3 regions of the Metabacillus sp. SLBN-84 genome follow, and region 2 is predicted to be linked to each of the others. Evidence: riboswitches for the same ligand, from Rfam matches in the RefSeq annotation. Region 2 holds a riboswitch; each other region holds the start of a gene.
What was found. A riboswitch is a leader RNA that binds a small molecule or an ion and turns the genes downstream of it on or off. The one in region 2 is predicted to bind S-adenosylmethionine.

Region 1: another riboswitch for S-adenosylmethionine. It lies ahead of RKD52_RS17025 (MetQ/NlpA family ABC transporter substrate-binding protein); the one in region 2 lies ahead of RKD52_RS16345 (methionine biosynthesis PLP-dependent protein).
Region 3: another riboswitch for S-adenosylmethionine. It lies ahead of RKD52_RS03810 (methionine ABC transporter ATP-binding protein); the one in region 2 lies ahead of RKD52_RS16345 (methionine biosynthesis PLP-dependent protein).

Annotation. Positions count from the first base shown of each region.
Region 1 is NZ_JBRJIP010000001.1:3,338,670-3,346,078, forward strand. It holds gene RKD52_RS17005 (carotenoid biosynthesis protein) at 1-400, shown strand, start outside; gene RKD52_RS17010 (lysophospholipid acyltransferase family protein) at 393-1,052, shown strand; gene RKD52_RS17015 (phytoene desaturase family protein) at 1,071-2,549, shown strand; partial or broken gene RKD52_RS17020 (protein adenylyltransferase SelO) at 2,592-4,047, opposite strand; gene RKD52_RS17025 (MetQ/NlpA family ABC transporter substrate-binding protein) at 4,342-5,157, opposite strand; SAM riboswitch class I at 5,226-5,333, opposite strand; gene RKD52_RS17030 (phytoene/squalene synthase family protein) at 5,479-6,312, opposite strand; gene RKD52_RS17035 (phytoene desaturase family protein) at 6,305-7,409, opposite strand, start outside.
Region 2 is NZ_JBRJIP010000001.1:3,200,198-3,207,606, forward strand. It holds gene RKD52_RS16330 (threonine synthase) at 1-91, opposite strand, end outside; gene RKD52_RS16335 (hypothetical protein) at 184-516, opposite strand; gene metC (cystathionine beta-lyase) at 661-1,848, opposite strand; gene RKD52_RS16345 (methionine biosynthesis PLP-dependent protein) at 1,835-2,959, opposite strand; SAM riboswitch class I at 3,092-3,215, opposite strand; gene RKD52_RS16350 (carbohydrate ABC transporter permease) at 3,295-4,104, opposite strand; gene RKD52_RS16355 (carbohydrate ABC transporter permease) at 4,122-4,997, opposite strand; gene RKD52_RS16360 (ABC transporter substrate-binding protein) at 5,057-6,310, opposite strand; gene ssuD (FMNH2-dependent alkanesulfonate monooxygenase) at 6,312-7,388, opposite strand.
Region 3 is NZ_JBRJIP010000001.1:784,759-792,167, reverse strand. It holds gene sufD (Fe-S cluster assembly protein SufD) at 1-323, opposite strand, end outside; gene sufC (Fe-S cluster assembly ATPase SufC) at 341-1,126, opposite strand; gene RKD52_RS03830 (hypothetical protein) at 1,296-1,466, opposite strand; gene RKD52_RS03825 (carboxymuconolactone decarboxylase family protein) at 1,663-2,031, opposite strand; gene RKD52_RS03820 (MetQ/NlpA family ABC transporter substrate-binding protein) at 2,779-3,606, opposite strand; gene RKD52_RS03815 (methionine ABC transporter permease) at 3,621-4,277, opposite strand; gene RKD52_RS03810 (methionine ABC transporter ATP-binding protein) at 4,270-5,295, opposite strand; SAM riboswitch class I at 5,425-5,531, opposite strand; gene RKD52_RS03805 (O-acetylhomoserine aminocarboxypropyltransferase/cysteine synthase family protein) at 5,639-6,955, opposite strand; SAM riboswitch class I at 7,023-7,134, opposite strand; gene RKD52_RS03800 (hypothetical protein) at 7,209-7,409, opposite strand, start outside.

The sequences.
Region 1 (7,409 bases), 140 kb from region 2:
GATCGCCTATAAGAAAAATGTGCTGATCTACGTTCTCACAGGCTCTTTGCTTGCGGTTCTGATGGATCTGATCATTGATCCTGTAGCCTATGAGGTTAAAGAATACTGGGTATGGCAGGCAGAAAGTTTTTACTACAACATTCCCTTTTCAAATTTTGCAGGGTGGTTTATTGTTGCCTTCATTCTGCATGCTGTCATCTACTTTCTTGTACATAGCGAAATGAACGTGAGCGGCATCTGGCACAGCCGGATGGTCCTTGTTTTTATTCTGATGCAGGCCATGTTCATCCTTTTGGCTCTGATCAGCAAACTGTGGCTTGCTGTTTCCGCCACTTTTGTGCTGACTGCTGCAGCGCTTGCGGTTTACTATTATTCTTTAAAGAGGTTCCCACATGATTGAAGCCGCCAAAAAGCCTTACTTTGAAAAATTGTTTTTCCTTTATAACAGGCAGCTGTTTAAACGCCATTTTAACGGGATTTACCTCGATGGGCCTGCAGAGCTGCCCAATCAGGCGATCATCTGCATGAATCACAGTTCGTGGTGGGACGGTCTTCTTCTTTTCCACTGCAATCAGGCAAAAATAAAGCACGATATCTACATCATGATGCACGAAAAAGGACTGAAGGAATTCCCCTTTTTCAGAAAGCTCGGCGCGTTTTCTGTTAACCGGGGGAAACCGAAAGACATTGTGCTTTCTCTTCAGTATGCAGGCAGAAAACTGGATGAGGGCAAATCAGTCTGTCTTTTCCCGCAGGGGGATGAAATGCATCTCGAGAAGCGCCCTCTAGGCTTTTTGCCAGGGGCGGTTTCCCTGCTTGAGAAACACCCTCACATACCGGTTCTTCCCGTCATCTTTTACTATTCTTTTGGAGACCGGAAAAAGCAGGATCTTTTCGTCCGAATTTGTCCTCCTATTACATACAATGAACTTACCGGGACCTCCCGTAAAGAAAAGAACCTTTGTTTTGAGGAACTGTTTACAAAAGAACTCGATTCCCTGAGACAGCAGGTCATTGAAAAGAACGTCTGCGGGTTTGAGAATGTGTTATAGAAGAAAGGACGTTTCCCTATGAAAAAAGCAGTCGTCATCGGAGCCGGTCTTGGAGGGCTGTCTGCGGCCATTACTCTTGCAAGCGAAGGCTTTCACGTAGATGTTGTGGAGAAGAACAGGCATGCAGGCGGAAAGCTGATGCCTGTTTCTCTTTTAGACTATCATTTTGACTTTGGTCCAAATACGATTACCATGCCTCAGGTTTTTGACCGCGTCTTTTCAAAAGCAGGCATAAGGATGAGTGACGTTCTGAACATGAAAAAGCTTGATGTTCATACGCGCAACGTTTTTAGTGACGGAACGGTCTTTGATTTTACAAACAATACCGCTGCCATGAAAGAACAGCTGAAGGAAATCGATCCGTTCGCCGCACAGCATTATGATGACTTTTTAAGAGAAATTACGAGGCTGTACAAACTGTCTGAAACGCACTTTTTCCCAAAGATGTTTCAGTCGTTTGCAGACTACCTTTCACCTTCTCTTGGAAGCGCGCTGCTGAAAGTCCGGCCGCTTGAATCCATGCATCACTTTTTCGGCAGATATTTTAAAAACCCTGAGCTGCTCAAGGCGTTTGACCGGTATGCCACATACATCGGCTCCTCCCCGTATATCTCTCCTGCCACTTTTTCAATGATTGCTTATCTTGAACTTGTGCAGGGCGTTTATTACGTTGAAGGCGGGAATGTGAAAATTGCAGAAGGATTTAAAGCGGCTGCAGAAAAACTCGGGGTGCGGTTTCACTTTGGGTCGAAGGTGAACAGGCTCCAAGTCAAAGATAAGAAGGTGTCATCAGTTCTGCTTGAAGACGGACGATCTTTTCAAGCGGATGAAGTCATCATGAATGCCGACCTGCTTCAGGCGTATCCTGAACTTGTTGACGAGCAGCACCGTCCGGGATTTAAAGCTTCCAAGCGCGACAGCTACCAGCCGTCCATCTCTGCATTTGTCATTTTGGCCGGCCTGAAAAAAAGACATAGGGAGCTTTTGCACCATAATGTCTTTTTCTCTAAGGATTACAAAGAGGAATTCAATGATCTGTTTTCTGAGCATCGGTACAGCGGTGAGCCGACCATCTACATCAGTAATTCCTCGTATACGGACAAAAGCGTATCCCCGTCAGGAGATAACCTGTTCATTTTGGTCAATGCTCCGGCTCTTACAAAAGAGGGAGAGCTTGCTGCCGATGCAGAAGAATACAAGGAACGGATATATGATATTCTGGAGGCAAAAGGACTCGAGATCCGAGGTCAGCTTGCATGTGAACGAGTCATAACTCCGCTTGAAATCGCAGACACGTTCGGAGCATACCGCGGAGCTCTTTACGGCATCTCAGCCAACAGAAAAATGGACGCCTTTCTCCGGCCTTCCAATTTTTCAAAAGACATCCGCAATCTTTCCTTCGTTGGCGGCAGCACCCATCCCGGAGGAGGTTCGCCCATGGTAACACTGAGCGGTATGAACGTCGGGGAGGCTGTTGCTTCAAGGCACAGAAGCTAAAAAACTGTTTCCCTGAATGCGGGAAACAGTTTTTTTATCATCTCACGTACCACAATAAGTCTTGTAAGGCTGATCGTCATTCAGAGGAAGCTTGCAGTATTCTTCCTGTTCCGGAGAGTACGCATACGGATTTTCCAATACACGCAGCAGCCTCTCAGTCACACTGTAATTTCCCTCAGCAGCGGCTGCAAGGGCCTCTTCTACCCGGTGATTGCGGGCAATGACTGCGGGGTTGCTGTTTTTCATCAGCTGCAGCGACTCCTCTTTTGATTGCGTCTGCCTGCTTAGCCTCTCTTCCCAAAGACGATTCCACTTTCCGAACTCCTCTGATTGAAACAGGGCAGAGTCCCCGTATGAACCAGTCGTGAGTGACCTGAACGAATTTGTGTAATCCGCATGATGCTTCTGCATCAACTTCAGCCATTCCTGAACGAGAGACTCGTCCTCTTCTTCCTGAGTGAACAAGCCCAATTTAGCCCTCATTCCATTAAGCCAGTACTGCTGATACAAATCACTGTACGCTGAGAGGGTATCCTGCGCAATCTCAACCGCCTTTTCTTCATCCTCATGAAGCAGCGGCAAAAGGGATTCTGCCAGTCTTGCAAGGTTCCATCCTCCGATGTAAGGCTGATTTCCGTATGCATAGCGGCCATTGACATCAATGGAGCTAAATACAGTTCCCGGATCATATGCGTCCATAAAGGCACATGGTCCGTAATCGATGGTTTCTCCGCTGATTGTCATGTTGTCTGTGTTCATGACACCGTGAATAAATCCTGCAAGCTGCCATTTGGCAATGAGTTCAGCCTGACGGTCAATCACTTTCTTTAAAAAGGACAAATAGGCGTGTTCATTTTCTTCAATCTCTGGATCATGCCGCTTGATTGCATAGTCAGCAAGCGTCTTTAAATCCTCTATGCTTCCCCAGTTAGCCGCATACTGGAAGGTGCCAACCCTAATGTGGCTTGAAGCGATCCGGGTCAGAACTGCACCAGGCAAAAACGATTCCCGGATCACAGCATCCCCCGTCGTGACCACTGCAAGACTCCGTGTCGTCTGGATGCCGAGACCATGCATGGCTTCACTGATAATGTACTCTCGAAGCATTGGACCAAGAGCAGACCGGCCGTCGCCTCCCCGGGAAAATTTCGTCCTTCCTCCGCCTTTCAGCTGCATATCGATTCTCCGGCCATCCGGCGTCAAGTGCTCACCAATCAGGATCGCCCGGCCGTCTCCAAGCATTGTAAAATGGGCCAAATTGGTGGCCGGCATATGCTTGTGCAATCGGCTCTGCACCATCTGGAATCCGGTTTCCCGCGAAAACGTCCGCATCGCTTTTTAATGTGTCAGCGCTGAGACCGAGAGAAACAGCCAGTTTTTCATTGAACAGCACTATTTCAGGAGAACTTGCCGCAGCCGGTTTCTGACTGGCAAAAAAGAGTGACGGAAGACGCATGTAGCTGTTGTCAAATTTCCATCCGCTGGTTAAATTATTCATCCTGTCTCCTTTCTTGTTTTCATTCAGGTTTAGGATAAACTGTATTTCAATTATTTCAGAGGAAGCGAATTTACTCAAGAAATAACAAAAGCGGAAACGCCTTGAACAGATCCGATAGGCAGATAAGAATCCGGCAGAAAAGTCCGGGTTTGACTTTTTTGCTGGATTTGTTCTGACAGAGGATCTAGGCGGTGGAGCTGGACGCCGATCACGTTTCAAAGTTTTTCACAACTCATTTTTTATAATTCCCATCAGAAAAACAGCCCAATACGGACTGTTTTCATTCTGCTCCATTTATTTGCCTTCCATCCACTCAGGCTTTCCAAATCCTTTAAAATCTTTGTCTATTGCCTCCTCAAACTCTTCGGATTGAACAACGTCTTTAATATCCTTGGCGATTTCCGACTCAGCGTCTTTTGTGTTCATCACAACGCGATTGCGGTGTACATCGTTCATGTTCTCGAGAGTCACCGCATCCGCAAGGTCCATTTTAGCTGCAAGAGCAAAATTCCCCGGCACGGCAGAAAGGTCCGCATCTTCTACAGCTCTTGGAAGCTGTGCAGCTTCGATCGGAAGGAACGTCAGTTTTTTAGGATTCTCCGTCACATCTTTTTCAGATACTTGAAGCGGGCTGACCTCTTCATTTAACTGAATCAGTCCTGCGTCCTTCAGAATATGAAGCGCCCTGGCAGCATTCGTCGGATCGTTTGGAATGGCGACTGAGGCACCCTCTTTGACTTCATCAATGTCCTTTACTTTATCAGAATACAATCCCATTGGGGCCGTCGGAACTGTGATAATTTCCGAAAGCTCCAGTTTGCTTTGCTCAGCGAATGTTTCCATGTAAATTTTGTGCTGAAACAGGTTTGCATCCAGTTCATCATTGCCAAGGGCATTATTAGGCTGAATATAATCGTTGAACTGAATAACCTCAACTTCATATCCTTTCTTTTCAAGGCCGGGTTTAATGGCCAGTTCCACCATATCTGTGTATGGACCGGCTGATGCGCCGATTTTAATTTCTTTCTTCTCTCCATTTGTTTCTTCTGCGCCGCACGCAGACAGGATTCCCGCTCCTGCCACTAATAATGCCAATACCATTTTCTTCATGTCTTTTTCCCCCTAGATTGAATAAAAAAATTCCTCCTTCATTCAGAAAGAGGAATCGTATGTATGACGACTTATCTTTCAGAATGAAGAACATTCTGCAGGATTTAGCACCGTTCCAATTAAGGAGGTTGCCGGACGTCGCAGGGGCCTGTTCCCTCAGTCACTCTTGATAAGCAAGCTATTAAATTGAATAACGTAATCTTATACTGTGTATTGGGTTCTGTCAATCACTATTTTAGAATAATCAAAATAGTAAGATTAACACTCTGCTAAAAAGCACCGTCCCGATGAAGACGGTGCAGCTCAGAGCTGTGTTCAAAATCAGATCTGCGAAAGGATCGCATGTTTTTCTTCACTTGACACAAAATTCCGCTCACCGAACACATTGTAGTCATTTAAGCGGATTTTATTAAGGATCGCACGGTAAAAGTGGCCGGCCGCTTTCACAGGTGCGCGGGAATGCAGAGGGTATTCATGCATAGTCAGCATCGCTGTATCATAATGCTTTTCCGCTTCTGCCGCAAGATGCTCCCATACTCGGATAAATTCAGGGGTTACCTTCTGCTGCTGCAGATCAAATTCGGTCATTTTATGTCTTGCCATCACCTCTTCAGGGACATAAATGCGGCCGCGTTCAAGATCTTCTCCGATATCCCTTAGGATGTTCGTCAGCTGCATGCCGAGTCCAAGAGCAATAGCCCCTTCCCGAAGAAGGCTTGTCTTTTTCGGAGCAAGCACCGGCAAAAGCATGAGGCCGACTGTGCTTGCAACGTGATACGAATAATCGAGCACTTCTTCCATAGACTGATAGCGGATTTTGACAAGATCCATTCCCTGGCCTTTAATCATGTCCCGGAAAGCTTCCACATCCATATCGTAATTGGTGAATGTATCGTGAAGGGCCACCCACATGAAATTGTCTCTGGAGTAGTCCCCTCTTAGAAAAGAGTCAAATTCAGCCGTGAATGCCATTAATTCTTCGCTTGGCCTCTCTCCCTCGTCTACAATGTCATCGACGATTCTGCAGAATGCATAAACAGCCCACACTGCTTTTCTTTTTTTGGGAGGCAGAAGCGAAAAAGCTTTATAGAAAGTTTTAGAATGATGCCGGATGACTTCTTCACATTGCTGATAGGCTTGTTTTAAATCAACCACTCAGACTCACTCCTTCCCTCTCTTTGTTTTGATGATCGGATAAGATGGCAGAAACCATCAGCTTCGCCCCCTGCATCACGATCGGGACTCCGCCTCCGGGGTGAATCGAAGCTCCTGCTGCATAAACGTTTGTGAGCTTGGATGGTTTAACCTGCGGTCTGAACACGCCGGATTGAAACAAAGTCGGAGCGATGCCGAAGCTTCCTCCCTGAAAGAGTCCTTCCATTTCTTTGTCATCCGGTGTTCTGACTTTTTTCCACTGGATCGACTTTCTGAGTCCGGGGAATCCTCTTTCTTCAAGCTGATCAATAATCTTTTCAACGAACCCTTCCTGTTCCCCCCAGTTGATCGAACTGCCTGACGGCACCGGCACAAGCGCGTATAAAACGCCGTGTCCCTCGGGTGCAAGTGAGGAATCGATTACAGAAGGATGAAATGCGTAGATGGAAGGATCTGACGGAACTTCTTTTGTTTCAAAGATTTCTTTCATATGCTGCTGAAAATTCGAGCCCATGAAAAACTGATGCACAGGTGAATCCCTGTAGACTTTGTCCAGTCCGAAGTAAAGCAGAACACAGCTGGATGACGCCGTATAGTTTCTTGCAGGCATTGACTCCTTTGGAATCATCTTTGATGCGCCCGGAAAATCGCCGTTTAAAACAAAGGCATCCGCCTTGACTTCTTCTCCGTTTACAATCAGAGCTGCTGCTTGCACGCCATCTGTTACCACTCTCTCAACAGTAGCATTTTTCATCACCTTTACGCCAGAATTTAGAAGGGCGTTTTCAAGAACCGTTACAAGGGAAGCATAACCGCCTTTCAGATAATAAATGCCATGCTTATGCTCGCTGAATGAAATAAGCGAATAAAGGGCCGGTGAATCAAGTGGATTGCCTCCGATATATAGCGTCTGCAGGGAATAGGCCTGCCGGATTCTCTCATCCTGAAAATAGGCTTTTAGAGAGTTGTTTACAGATTTATAAGCTTTCAGATGCATGAGTGTTTTCAGATTGTTGCGTGTCCAGAACGTTCGCTTATCATGAAAAGATTTCTCGAGAAACTGGTCCCGTCCAAGGTTAAAGCGGATCTCCATATCC
Region 2 (7,409 bases):
ATCCGCATGTGCAAAGCTGCTGCACATCCTTGACTGAATACTCGGTCCCGCACTTCGGGCATTCCAAGTGTGAAACATAGCTGTAACTCATTCTGCATTCCCTCCACCTACTAGTAAAGACCCTGAACATTGAGTCAAGGGTCTTCCGTTTTTTTCGGTCTGCTTTATGTAAAGAAAGCAAGCTTACACCGGCGGAACGCGGTCAGCACTTGCCTTTTTTCTTCTGAAAACAAACCGGTTCATGAATTTGTAATTCAGTAAATTGAACCAGATCAGTGCATCCAGAATGAAGCTGCCGGTCGTATCCATCTCATCATTCCGCATTTTCACGTCGATAAACCAGCCGGTAAAATAGCTGCCGGCAAGCCAGAAGGCGTAATACGTGATAAATTTGCTGAATGTACCATCAAAAGGAAGTGTTACAAATTCAATAAATGCAGCTAATCCTGTAAAGAAAACCAGGAATGAAGCTCCCAGCAGAAAGAAAATCCTGAACAAAAACCCTAAACAGCCCACACATTTTCCCACCTTTCCCTAAAACTATATCATTCTTTCAAGGATGGAAAAATGTGTTTTCTCTGTTTTTTCAGATGTTTTTCTTTCATTTGAGGCCATATACTCTTCTCTGAAAACCGTCTGCTGCAAGCTCCATGTTTTCTATTAAGCTCTTAATTTATTCTCCACTGCACTCGCCGGCAGTTTTGCAAGTGCCTGGTCAAAATCTTTGATCAGATCATCCGCATTTTCCAGTCCGACGCTGATGCGGAGAAGTCCGTCCGTTATTCCGCGGCGCTCCCTTTCTTCTTTTGGCATCGCTGCGTGGGACATTCTGGCCGGATAGGACAGTATGGACTCGACCGCTCCAAGGCTTACCGCAAATACCGGCAGCTCAACATTTTTAACGAGCGTGCGGACGGCATCCTCGTTTGCCAGTGTGAAAGACAGGACAGCCCCGGGACCGTCTGCCTGATACCGCTGGATCGAGTGTCCCGGATGAAAGGTTAGTCCCGGGTAGTAGACGTTCCGGACCGCTTTATGACGGGATAAATAGTCTGCGAGTTTTCGTGCAGACTCACTGGACTGCTGCAGCCTTACGTTCAATGTTTTCATGCCGCGGAGAACGAGCCAGCAGTCCTGGACGCCGAGCACGGCCCCGAATGCGTTCTGCAGTTTCTGTACTCTCGCAGCAAGCTCCTCCCCTTTAACAACGGCAAGGCCTGCAAGGACATCGCTGTGTCCGGCAAGGAATTTGGTGGCGCTGTGAAGGACGATGTCCACACCGAGTTCAATCGGCCGCTGCAGGGCTGGAGTCAAAAACGTATTATCTAAAAACGTCAGGCATCCGTTTGCCTTTGCAAGCTTTGTAATTCCGCGGATATCCGTAATTTTCAACAAAGGATTGGACGGTGTTTCAACGTAAATGACTTTCGTGTTGGGCCGGATATGCGAGGCCACTTCATGGAGATCCGTCATATCAACAAAGCTGTATTCAATGCCGAATCTGCTGAGAACGTCTGTGATAATCCGGTACGTTCCCCCGTACACATCCTCTGTAATCAGGACGTGGTCGCCTTTTGACAGGAGCAGAAAACAGGTGGAGATTGCTGCCATCCCGGATGCAAAAGCAAAGCCTCTCGTTCCGCCTTCAAGTTCGGTGATGGCCTGCTCGAGTGTTTCCCGGGTCGGATTGCCTGAACGCCCGTAGTCGAATTTACCGTAATCGTCAAAATCAAACTGATGAAACGTTGATGAATGATGGATGGGAACGCTGACCGCCCCTGTGTCTTTCTGCGCCTTATGACTGTTGTGAAGCAGTTTCGTCTCAAATGTCCACTTACCGCTGCTCAACTTTATCTGCCTCCTTCATAAGTTCAAATGCCTGAACCAGATCCCGCTCCAGATCACCTGCGTGTTCAATTCCGACTGAAAAGCGCAGGAGGCGGTTGCATACGCCGTTTGCTGCTCTGATCTCTTCAGGAATATCCATATGTGTCTGTGTGGCCGGATATGTGATAAAGCTCTCCACGCCTCCGAGGCTCTCTGCGAATGTTATTGTCTTCAGAGCTTTTAAAAACGGGTTGACCCACTCTTCCTTTTGCAGCCTGAACGAAAGCATTCCGCCTTTACCCGGATACAAAACATCTGTTACTTCGGATTGGCTCTCCAAAAATGCCGCAAGCTGTCCTGCATTTTTTTCATGCTGATTCATCCTTAAAGCAAGTGTCTTCATCCCGCGGATCAAAAGCCATGAATCAAACGGGGAGAGCACTCCGCCTATTGCATTATGATGCTGTGCGAGCTCTTCGCACAGCTCTTTGCCTTTTGCGACGACAAGGCCTGCAAGTACATCGTTATGTCCGCCCAAATATTTGGTTGCACTGTGAATGACAATATCGGCTCCGTCTAAAATCGGCTTCTGCAGAATCGGCGTGTAGAACGTATTATCAACTATCAGCAGCAAATTGTGTTCCCGTGCAATTTCGGCTATATCGCTGACCTCTGTTTCCTGCATCAAAGGATTTGTCGGAGTCTCCAGAAAAATCGCCTTTGTGCGGTCATTGATCAGCTGCTTTGTACAGTCCCCGTCTTTAAAATCCGCATAATGGAAAACAAGGCCGTATTTGCGCCATTCACGCTCAAACAAGCGGTATGTTCCGCCGTACAAATCGGAGGAGACGATCAGTTCATCCCCGCTTTTAAACAGGGCCATCAGCGTCTGAATGGCCGCCATTCCAGAACTGAACGCATACCCCTGATCGCCGTGCTCAAGATCTGCAATTGCTTTTTCTAAAATCGTTCTCGTCGGATTCCCCGTCCTGATGTAATCAAACCCTGTTGATTCCCCGATTCCATTATGTCTGTAGGCTGTTGAAAAGTAGACGGGGGGGTTTACCGTTCCCGTTATGTTTTCACTGCGATTCCCGATTTGCGCCAAAGTTGTTTCAATGCGTTCCGACATGTTTAAACACCATCCTGTTTGTCATTTCTTCTTTTTACACGCCCTGGACCGGGCTGTCTTGTATACATTGGAAAAATAAAAAGCGCCTTCCTCATATAAGAAGAAGACGCTTGGTTCTGCGAAACTGGCTTCCTCTTATCTCCCAAGCATACAAGCTTGCTGGAATTAGCACCTTGGTTCGAACAGGCATCCGCCTGATCTTTTCCGGTTGCTGAGGTTTCACAGGGCCAGAACCCTCCACCTCTCTGGATAAGAATAAATAGTATGAATTTTTTAAATGTTTTTATTACCTTACCTCACTTTTTTCATAAATGCAAGAGGTTTAGGCAAAAAACTCAGCCCTTCACTGAGCCTGCTGTCATTCCCGCAATGAAATATTTCTGAAGGAAGATGTAGGCGATAATCAGCGGAGCAGATGCGATCATCACACCTGTGAACAGCATCGGATAGTTTGTCATGTACTCCCCCTGGAATTCAAGGAGAGCAAGCGGCAAGGTCTTATATTCATCTTTCGTGATGAAAAGCAAGGGATAAAGCAGGTCGTTCCAGTGCATCACGAACAGAAAAATGGCTGTAGCCGACAGCGATGGAAGCGAGAGCGGCAAGGCAATTTTGCGGTACATCAGCCAGTTCCCGGCGCCGTCAATGGATCCTGCTTCAAATAACGATTTCGGCAGAGTTTTCATGAATCCGGTGAGGATAAAAACAGCAACGGGCAAGGTAGCCGCAATGTTGACGATCATCAGCCCCACAAGACTGTTCGTCAGCTTCAGCTGAAAAATCAGCTGATAGAGCGGAATCATGTTCACCTGCGCAGGAATCATCATGCCAAGTGTAAAGAAACCGAACACAGCAGCGCTGAATACACCGCCGATTCGCGTGATGGCATAGGCGATCAGGCTTGCAAAAAACAGCGTCAGAAAGACGGATACAAGCGTGACAATCGAGCTGTTTTGAAAATAAAGGCCCATCGACTGCTCTTGAAAAATAGATATGTAATTTGACACCGAAAACCGTTCAGGCAGTCCTAGCACATTTTCATACATTTCAGCAATCGTTTTAAACGTTGTTAAAAAGATGGCGAAAATCGGAATGATGATAATGGCTGCATAGATCAATATGAGTCCGTACTTTGTTCCTTTCAACGTTCGTCACCCTTTCCTCAGTAGTCGACCCTGTTTGCGCGCAATGCTTTAAACTGCACAAACGTAATCAGGGCAATAACGGCCATAAAAATAACTGATTCTGCTGATGCATAGCCGAATTTAAAGCTTCTGAATGCGGTTGTGTAGATCAGGGTTGCGATAATCTCCGTTGAATAGTTCGGACCACCCCGAGTCATGGCAAAGATCAGATCGAACGCCTTAAAGGACTGGATCGTTGTGTAGGCCACAACGATGGTTGCTGCGGGAGCTACAAGCGGCCATGTGACTTTTTTGAACGTCTGCCATCTGCTTGCCCCTTCTATTTTTGCCACCTCGTAAAGATCGGCAGGAATACTCTGAAGACCGGCAACAAAAATGATAATCATCTGTCCTGTATGAAACCATACTTGCACGACAGCAATTGAAAAGATGGCGATTTTCTCATCACCTAGCCAGTTCTGTGCCAGGAAATCAAGCTGCAGCCCTGTAAGAATGGTTTTAAGGAGCCCAAGGTTTGGATCGTAAATAAACGACCAGATAAAGGCGACTGAAACAGAGGATAGAATCGTAGGAAAAAAGAACAGCGCCCTGAAAAAAACATTGGTCCTTGTGTTTTTAATCAGGAACAGGGCAAATACAAGGGAAAACAGCGTTTGAAAGACAACGACAAACAGCATGAATTTCACGTTGTTTCCAAGTGCTTTTGCAAAAATAGAATCATTTGTCGCCAGATTGATATAATTGGTCACTCCGACGAAATCAAAATCAGGAGATATGCCGTCCCAGTTAGTAAATGAGTAAAAGAAGGCGCTCAGTGTCGGGTAGATAAAAAAGATGCTGTACACAAGAATGCCGGGTGCCAGAAAGAACAGCAGTGATTTGTTATGTTTCAGCAATGAAAAGGCCTCCTTTCATGATGAGAAGAAGAGGGGCTTTCCCCCTCTTCTCCGGATTACTTGCTTAAGTTCTGCTCAACGATTTTTTGTGCTTCTGCAGCTGCTTTTTCAGGATCCGTTCCGCCGATGACAGCTTGTATGGACGCGATCACCGCTTTTTCAACATCTGCATTCGGAATTAGAAAGCGGGGCTGGAACCGTGTGTTTTTTTCCATCCAGACAGCTGTATCTTTCAATTCTTCAGACTCATACGTGACATCCTTAAGTGTTACATGCTGACCGGTTTTATTTGCGTATTCGCCTGCATTTTCGGTTTCAGAAAGGAAGCTCACGAATTTCTTTGCTGCATCCTGCTTTTCTGATTTGCTGTTGACTGCAAGCATGAACGTGGTTGTATGGACACCTTCGTATTTCGCTTCATTTTCAGCAACCGTGATTGGCGCAAGAAGCTGAAGCTTGATGTCCGGATTTTGCTGCTTAATGCCGGCCATAGCGTATGATCCGCTTGCAAGCATTCCTGCTTTTTCCTGGGCCATCAGCGCAATGGCGCCGTCATGCTTTGTGCCGAGGGCTTCTTTTGTAATATAGCCTTTATCCGTCAGCTCTTTAAATTGAGAAAGTGTTTTGACCCACCACTCATCTGTCAATTTCGCATCGCCGGCCATAAGTTTAGCAAAAATCTCTTCGTCCGGCGCATTGTTCATCATCATGCTGTTCATCAGCTGTCCTGGACCAATGTCAGCTCCAGGGAAGGCGATAGGGGTATAGCCGTTTTCTTTAAGAGTTTCGCAAAGAGCTAAAAACCCTTCCCAGTCTTTAGGAGGCTCAAGACCGAGCTCTTCGAAAATACCTGCATTATAGACAGGCTGGTTATAGACAAGCTGCAGCGGAACGGCAAGCTGTTTGCCGTCTGCCTTTCCTGATTCTATCAGGTTTTCATTGTAATTTTGAACAAATTCCTCATTGGAAAGGTCAGCAAAAAAGCCTGCTTTTTTAATAATTTCAAATTGAGAACCCGGGAATGAAGTAAACACATCTCCCGTTGAACCGTCTCTGAGCAGCGTCTGTGCAGTAGACTGATATTCCTCAGATGGATAGACTGTCATGTTCACTTTGATTTTCGGATTCTCTTTTTCGAATTTGCTGATCAGTTCTTTGAAAACTTCAGCATCCTCCCCGCGCCAGTGGATAAAGCTGATTTCTGTCACACCGTCTTTCCCGCTCCCTCCTGTTTCATTTGAGGAGCATCCGGCTAAAGCAAGGACCATTACGAAAATTGCCGCTAAGAAGCTGCTGAGCTTTTTGTTCATCTTATACCTCCTGTTTGATGGTTTTATGTTTCAGGGGCAGCTTTGGAAACAGCAGTTCCGCTGTGCGGTATGCTTCTTCCAGATGCGGATACCCCGACATAATGAATGTGTCTACGCCTGCTTCAGCGTATTTTTTCATATTTTCCGCCACGCTGTCCGGATCCCCGACAAGCGCAGTTCCCGCACCTTCCCTCGCAAGGCCGATTCCTGCCCAGAGTCCCGGTGCGATTTCAAGCGCATTTTTGTTGTCCAGCGACAAATCTGTCATCCGGCGCTGGGCGACAGAGTCAAAGCGGGCAAATTTTTGTCTTTGCGCTTCCACTACGCTTTCATCAACATACTGAATGAGTTCGTCTGCCGCTTTCCATGCTTCTTCAGCTGTTTCTCTGACGATGACATGAAGTCTGATGCCGAATTTCACTTCGCGTCCTTTTTTGGCGGCAAGCTCCCTGACTTTGTCAATTCGCTCTTTTACAATCTCTACCGGCTCTCCCCACGTTAAATAATAATCAACGTGTTCAGCTGCAACTTCATGAGCTGCAGGAGAGGTTCCCCCTAGATACAGGGGAGGATAAGGCTTTTGCACCGGAGGATGGTGGATGCCGCCGCCGGCGATGTCAAAGTACTCTCCCTTAAAATCAACCGATTCTTCTTCAAAAAGCCTTCTCCACACCGTTAAAAATTCTTTTGTCTGCTCATAACGCTTGTCATGGCTCAAATGAAGACCGTCTCCCGCCAGTTCAACAGGGTCCCCTCCTTGTACGATATTCAAAAGAAGTCTTCCCCCTGAAATCCGGTCAAGAGTAGAAGCCATCCGGGCTGCAATCGTTGGAGGCGTAAAGCCCGGTCTCAGAGCAATGAGAAATTTCATCCGTTCTGTTACAGGAATAAGACTTGATGCGATGACCCAAGAATCTTCACATGCTTTTCCAGTAGGCAGGAGGGCTCCGCTGAACCCGAGCGTATCAACCGCTTTTGCCACCTGCTGCAAATATTCAATGGTGACCTCCCTCTTGCCTTTATCTGTTCCTAAGTATCTGCTGTCGCCTGCTGTCGGTAAAAACCAGAATATTTCCATATATATCCTCCTAAGTAAATT
Region 3 (7,409 bases), 2.4 Mb from region 2:
TTCAGCTCCTGTGACAGAGATGAATAAGCAGGTGTTGTATCAAGCTGGACGTACAGATTTTTGTTCTCTTCTTCAAGGTCGATAAGAGATTTTACTTCTTCATGCAGACTGTCAAGTGACGCAAGCTTTTCGCTTTTCACTGCATGAGTTTTAAACTCAGTGAAGTTCCATTTGTCAATCTTTGTTTTATCCGGCTTTGGCATAGAAAGGTCTTCAGCTTTTGCAAGAGCCTGTAAGCGCAGTTCTGTTAGCCATTCCGGTTCGCCAAGTTCTTTTGAAAAACCGGCGACATAGTCATGGTTGAATGTTGTCTCTACTGTCATCTTAATCCCCCTAACGCTTACGCTTCTTGACCAACAGTTTCGTCTTCGATGCCAAGCTCTTGTTTAATCCAGTCATATCCTTCTGCTTCAAGGCGCTGAGAAAGCTCAGGTCCGCCTGATTTTACTATTCGTCCCTGCATCATAACGTGTACATGATCAGGTGTGATGTAGTTAAGCAGGCGCTGATAGTGAGTGATGATCAGGCAGCCGAACTCTTCAGAACGCATTTGGTTGATGCCTTTTGAAACGACTTTAAGTGCGTCGATATCAAGTCCTGAGTCGATTTCATCAAGAATGGCGATCTTAGGCTCGATCATCATTAATTGAAGAATTTCGTTGCGTTTTTTCTCACCGCCGGAAAAACCTTCGTTCAGGTAGCGCTGTGCCATATCAGGATCCATTTCAAGGAACTCCATGTTCGAATCCATTTTGCGGATGAATTTCATTAATGAAATTTCTTCGCCTTCTTCTTTGCGCGCATTGATAGATGAACGAAGGAAGTCCGCGTTCGTTACGCCGCTGATTTCGCTTGGATACTGCATTGCAAGGAACAGACCTGCGCGTGCGCGCTCATCAACTTCCATTTCAAGTACATCTTCACCGTCAAGTGTGATGCTGCCTTTTGTTACTTCGTACTTAGGGTGCCCCATAATTGCTGATGAAAGCGTTGATTTACCAGTACCATTCGGTCCCATGATTGCGTGGAACTCTCCGCCTTTTATTTCAAGGTTTACACCTTTCAAAATCTCTTTTCCGTCAATTTCCACGTGTAAATCTTTAATCACTAATGTTGATCCTGCCATAACTGCTTATACCTCCAATAATCTATAAGATCTGAATTTAATCATTCTCAATTTATTCTCATTCTAATTTTATAACAAATGAAAAGTGAATACAACTTTTTCGGAGGCTGAGCCAATTCGCCGCAACCCAAAAGGAACCAGCCTGCGGCTGATTCCTTTTATCCATAGTCTATCCATTCATTTTCCGGTCAATTTCCGCAAACAGCTGTTTGCTTTTCTGATAGTCCTCTTCACGATTCTTTTCTACTTCCATACGCTTCTCATGGTTTCTGCTGTACACTGCGTACCCCATTTTGTGGGACTGCATAAGAGCCTTTTCCATTTCAGTCGTGTAATTCAAATCAAGCTTCTGCTGACTTGCGTAGATAATGAATCATCCTCTCAGGTTTTGTAAAAACGATACTACTATCGTAATACCCTCTGTAAAAAAGTTCAAACCGGCTGAGAAGGGATATGAATGAGTGACATACATACAGAGCTCTTCACTGCGTGATGCAGGCAGAATTTAAATAGATGCTCTTATTTCCTGCTGTTTGCTACTGTTTCAGCTGATTGAGCTCTGTGATGCACTCCTGTACAAGCGTAACAGACTGGCTCATGGCGGCTCCTCCGCCGAATGCGGCAGTCACGCCTACTGTTTCAAGAATTTCCTGTTCGCTCGCACCCTGATCAAGGCATCCCTTTGTATGATAAATGATGCAGTATTCATCCTGGGAGTAAATACTGATCCCAAGGGCAATCAGCTGTTTTTCTTTTTGGGAGAGAGTCCCTTCCTTAAAGCATTCCTGTGTAAATTCATTATAAAGGTGAGCAAGTTCCGGCATTTTTTCTGTAAAGATGCCAAGGCCTTCTTTGTAATCGTGCAAAGCTGCTTCGCTTGAGTTTCTCGGTTCAAAATGCTGCATGATGTTCAGCTCCATTCCTAAGATTCAACACCGTTAGTATGCAGAAAACAGGTCCAGAGTATGCGGAAAAATAAAGGATGCAGCGGCAGCTTATTTGGTTTGGAGCGACTGTTTTCTTCTATATAATATTGATTGTTGTTTAAGGAGGAATTTTCTTTTCTAATTTAGTTTGCAGTAGTACCCGTTCCCTTCCGCTCCGGGAACTTGCTTTCCGCGGGGACGACCGGGAGCCTCCTCGCTGCGCTTGCGGGGTCTCCCTTGCCGTCTTCATCCCGCAGGAGTCAAGTTCCCTCCGCTGCAGTGCACTGGAGTTTTCGACTACAACTGGAAGCATATCAGTTACTTATGACCCTTCAGCTCTCGTGAACCTGCCTAAAAGGTCATATCTTCTCTGCTTTTGACCCTTCAGCTCATACAGATTTGTTTGAAGGGTTATATCTTCACTTCTTATGACCATTCAGCTTCCGTGAATCTGCCTGAAGCGTCATATCTTCTCTGCTTATGACCTTTCAGCTCTCGCGAATCTGCCTTAAGGATCATATCTTCTCTGCTTATCACCTTTCAGCTCCCGTAAACCTACCTGAAGGGTCATTTCTTCGCTCCTTTTGACCCTTCACCTCATACAAATCTGTTCGAATGGTTATATCTCCGCTCCTCATAACCCTTTAGCCCTAGCCCCTGAAAAGTGTCAGCACAAGAAAAAATCCGAACTGATTTCCAGTTCGGATTTCCCAATGGCTGTGCAACTTATTTTCCGTCTACAGGTACAACGGCACCTTCGTATTTTTCTTCAATGAACTTCTGGATTTCTTCTGAGTGAAGAACGTCCACAAGCGCTTTGATCTCTTCTTTGTTTTCGTCACCTTTACGGACAGTAATGATGTTTACATATGGAGAATCAGATCCTTCAAGCGCAATTGCATCTTTTTGAGGATTCAGACCGGCTCCGATGGCATAGTTCGTGTTGATCAGAACTGCATCTCCCTCGTCATTGTTATAAGCCTGAGGAAGGATGCTTGCTTCAACGTCAGCTTTAAATTTCAGGTTCTTTTTGTTTTCGCCGATGTCGTCAACCGTAGCTGTTGTTTTATCGACACCTTCTTTAATTGTAATCAGGCCTTCATTTTCAAGAAGGGAAAGCATGCGTCCGTGATCAGCAACAGAGTTGCTCATAATAATCGTTCCGCCTTCAGGAATATCTTCAAGTGATTTATGCTTTTTAGAATAAACACCGATCGGCTCGATGTGAATTCCGCCTGCATTCACAAAATCGTAGTCCTTGTTTTCAGCCATCTGTGACTCAAGGTACGGGATGTGCTGGAAGTAGTTTGCATCAATTTCTTCGCTTGCAAGAGATTTGTTCGGCAAGATGTAGTCCTGGAAAGGAACGATATCAAGCTCGATGCCTTTTTCTTCAAGTAAAGGCTGGGCTTCTTCTAAAATTTCAGCGTGAGGAACATTAGATGCTCCGATTTTCAGTGTTTTAGATTCCTCGCCGCCCCCATCACCGCCGCCGCAGGCAGCAAGAGCAAAAGCAGATGTAGCAAAAACAGCACTTAAGAGTAATTTTTTCATAGTGATAATCCTCCCTAACGTTTGTCTAATTTTGATGTTATAAAATCTCCAATAAATTGGATAATGAAAACAATGACAAGTATTAAAATGGTTGCAATCATCGTTACAGCATTATTGTTTCTCTGGAAGCCTTCCAAAAAGGCAAGGTTTCCAAGGCCGCCTGCACCAACTACTCCAGCCATGGCTGTGTAGCCGACAAGAGCAATCGCTGTTACTGTAATCCCGGAAATTAAAGCAGGAGATGATTCTGGAATCAGGACCTTCCAGATAATCGTAGATGTTTTAGCGCCCATTGATCTGGCCGCTTCAATAACTCCTTTATCAATTTCACGGAGTGCAATTTCAACCATACGGCCATAGAACGGAGCAGCTCCGATAATTAATGCCGGCAGTGCCGCCTTTGCACCAAGAAACGTATCAAGAATGGCCTTGGTAAAAGGAATAAGCAAAATAATCAGCAGGATAAACGGAATCGATCTAAAAATGTTTACAAATGCAGATATGATGACATTAACCGGCTTGTTTTCCCAGATACCGCCTCTGGATGTAAGGAAGAGCAGCAAGCCGAGGATAATACCCAGCACAAATGTTGCTGCCACCGAAAATGCAGTCATGAACAGGGTTTCACTGGTTGCTTCCCATACGTTTTCCCATCTCACGTTCTCAAACATTTGAAATCACCTCCGCCTCGACCTCTTGGCTGCGGATGTAGGCCATCGCTCTTTCAAGTTCAGCCTGTTCGCCGTCTATATGGATAAACAGTGTGCCGTAAGATCCGCTTTGCGTTTGTGAAATTTTCCCCTGAAGAATATTCACCTGAATCGGATGGTTACGAATCAGGTTCGTAATCAGAGGATTTTCAGTAGAATCACCTACAAATGTCAGCTGAATAACCATGCCGTGCTTATATTTTTCAAGGATCAGTTCCATTGTTTCCTGCGTGTCATCCGGCTCTGTAATTTGTTTCACAAAGCGCTTTGTGATCGCCTGCTGAGGCTTTCTGAATACGTCAAGCACTTCTCCCTGCTCGACAATCTTTCCGCTTTCCATTACTGCTACACGGTGGCAGATTTTTCGGATAACATGCATTTCGTGGGTAATCAGAACAATCGTCAGCCCTAACCGTTCGTTAATGTCAACAAGCAGGTCAAGAATGGAATCAGTTGTCTGCGGGTCAAGTGCTGATGTCGCCTCGTCACATAGAAGCACTTTTGGATTGTTGGCAAGGGCTCTCGCAATTCCGACCCTCTGCTTTTGTCCTCCGCTCAGCTGGGAAGGATATGAATCTTCCCGTCCTTCAAGTCCGACAAGCTTGATCAGCTCTTCTACTCGTTTAGCCCGCTGCTCGCTTTTTATTCCGGCAATCTCAAGCGGAAACGCAATGTTTTCACGTACCGTTCTTGACCAAAGCAGGTTAAAATGCTGGAAGATCATGCTGATTTCCTGCCGTGCCTTTCGAAGTTCGCTGCCGCTGATTTTATCGATGCCCCTGTCGGCTACCTGAATGGAGCCGTCTGTTGGTTTTTCAAGTCCGTTCAGCAGGCGGATAAGTGAACTTTTTCCGGCGCCGCTATAACCGATAATTCCGAAAATTTCACCTTTGTTTATGTCCAGATTGACTGAATCAACAGCCGTAACACGGCCATTCTTCGTCTGAAATACTTTTCGTACGTCCTTTAGCGTAATCATGAATTCACCTTCTTCCAAAATTCCACTCACTAACATTTTGCTCTATATCGCCTTGCTTCATGTTTTTTCTCAAAAAACAAAAAGCCTTTCTGCAGAAATGAGCAGAAAGGCATATGTGAAAAAACCTTTCTCTCATCTTTCAAAGCTGCAAGCTTTGAGTGAATTGGCACCTTTTCAACGATGTTGACGGTTGCCGGGCTTCATAGGGCACTTCCCTCCACCTCTCTGGATAAGAGACTGACAAATTTATTAAATTGACTGTATATTTAGTGAGTTTATAGTACGAGAGTGATTCTATCATGCATCAAAAGTACGTGTCAAGAACAAAACTTCAGGAGCATGCTTATCGTGCTGTAGATTCTGTCAGTGACCTTATGCCGACGGCCTTCTCAATTGCCTGCTCCAAGTCTTCAAGCAGGTCGTCTATATGTTCAATACCAACAGAGAGTCTGATTAGATCTTCCGTTACGCCTGATTTCCTCAGGCCGTCAGCGTCGAGCTGCTGGTGTGTTGTGCTCGCAGGATGGATGATGAGGCTCTTTGCATCCCCAACATTGGCAACGTGTGACCACAGCTCTGCAGAGTTGATCACTTTAGCCCCTGCTTCGCGTCCGCCTTCAATGCCGAATACCACGACTGCACCGGCTCCCTCCGGTAAGTATTTCTCAGCAAGTGCCCGGTCCGGATGCTTTGAATCTTCAGGATAGAGAACCCATTTAACTGCAGGATGTCCGTTCAGATAGTCTACAACCTTCCTAGTATTCGAGATATGCTCTTTCATTCTGACATGCAGCGTTTCAAGACCGAGGTTAAATTGAAAAGCATTAAACGGGCTGAGTGCAGGCCCAAGATCTCTCAGCAGCTGCACTCTTGCTTTAACAATATAAGCCGCTTCCGGAAGGGCTTCTGCGTAAACCAGGTTATGATAGCTTGGATCAGGTGTGGTGAAACCCGGGAACTTTCTGCTGTTCCAGTCAAATTTCCCTCCATCTACAATAACGCCGCCAAGCGTTGTGCCATTTCCAAGCAGCCACTTCGTCGCTGAATGAACAACGATATCAGCCCCGTGTTCGAGCGGACGGCACAAATACGGGGTGGCGAATGTATTATCTACAATCAGCGGAATCCCGGCCTCATGGGCAATTTTTGCAACGGCTTCTATATCCAGCACTTGAAGACTCGGGTTGCCAATTGTCTCAGCAAAAATCGCCTTCGTTTTTTCTGTAATCGCGCTTCTGAAATTTTCCGGGTTCTCCGGATTAACAAATGTGGTTTCAATGCCGTATTTAGGCAAAGTCGTCTGGAAAAGATTATAGGTTCCCCCGTAAAGACTCGATGCTGACACGATTTCATCCCCGGCACCGGCAATATTCAGAATCGAGAGGGTGATGGCTGCCATACCGCTTGCTACCGCAAGACTTCCGACACCGCCTTCAAGTTCAGCGATGCGCTCCTCAAGGACGGAGGAAGTCGGGTTATGTATACGGGTATAAATGTACCCCTGTTCTTTTAATGCAAATAAGTTTGAGGCGTGCTCAGTGTCATTAAAAACGTATGCATTAGACTGGTAAATCGGAACAGATCTGGCGCCTGTTCCAGGATCAGGATTTAGCCCTCCATGAATGTTGACGGTCTCCAAACGGTACTTTTTTCGAGTCATGATCCATTTCTCCTCCCAAGTTAAAAAAATAAAAAACCCCTTCAAAGAAGAGGCGCGCATCCCGGTCTTCTTATCTTTCAGAGCATATCCACTCTGCTGGAATTGGCACCGTGAGTTACTCGCTGTATCCGGTTGCCGGGCTTCACAGGGCCAGGCCCCTCCACCGCTCTTGATAAGATTTCTTATTATTTCTATTGGGATTGTATCATTTTATTTCTTTTTAAGTCAATTATTTGTTTGAATTTTTAAAAAATTATTTGCAGAGCTGAATGAGTGACTCTACTCGAAGTATATTTCTGAATGACCCTTTTGCCTCCATAGCTCCAAGTTTTACAAGCTGTAAAAGCCTGATTGGCGAATGAAAGCAATCTTGAAAATGCCTTTCTTCCCCAGCAATCTGCACATGAAAGAGTTCATTATCACTGCTTACATGACAGTTGCCTTTTTGCAGAAC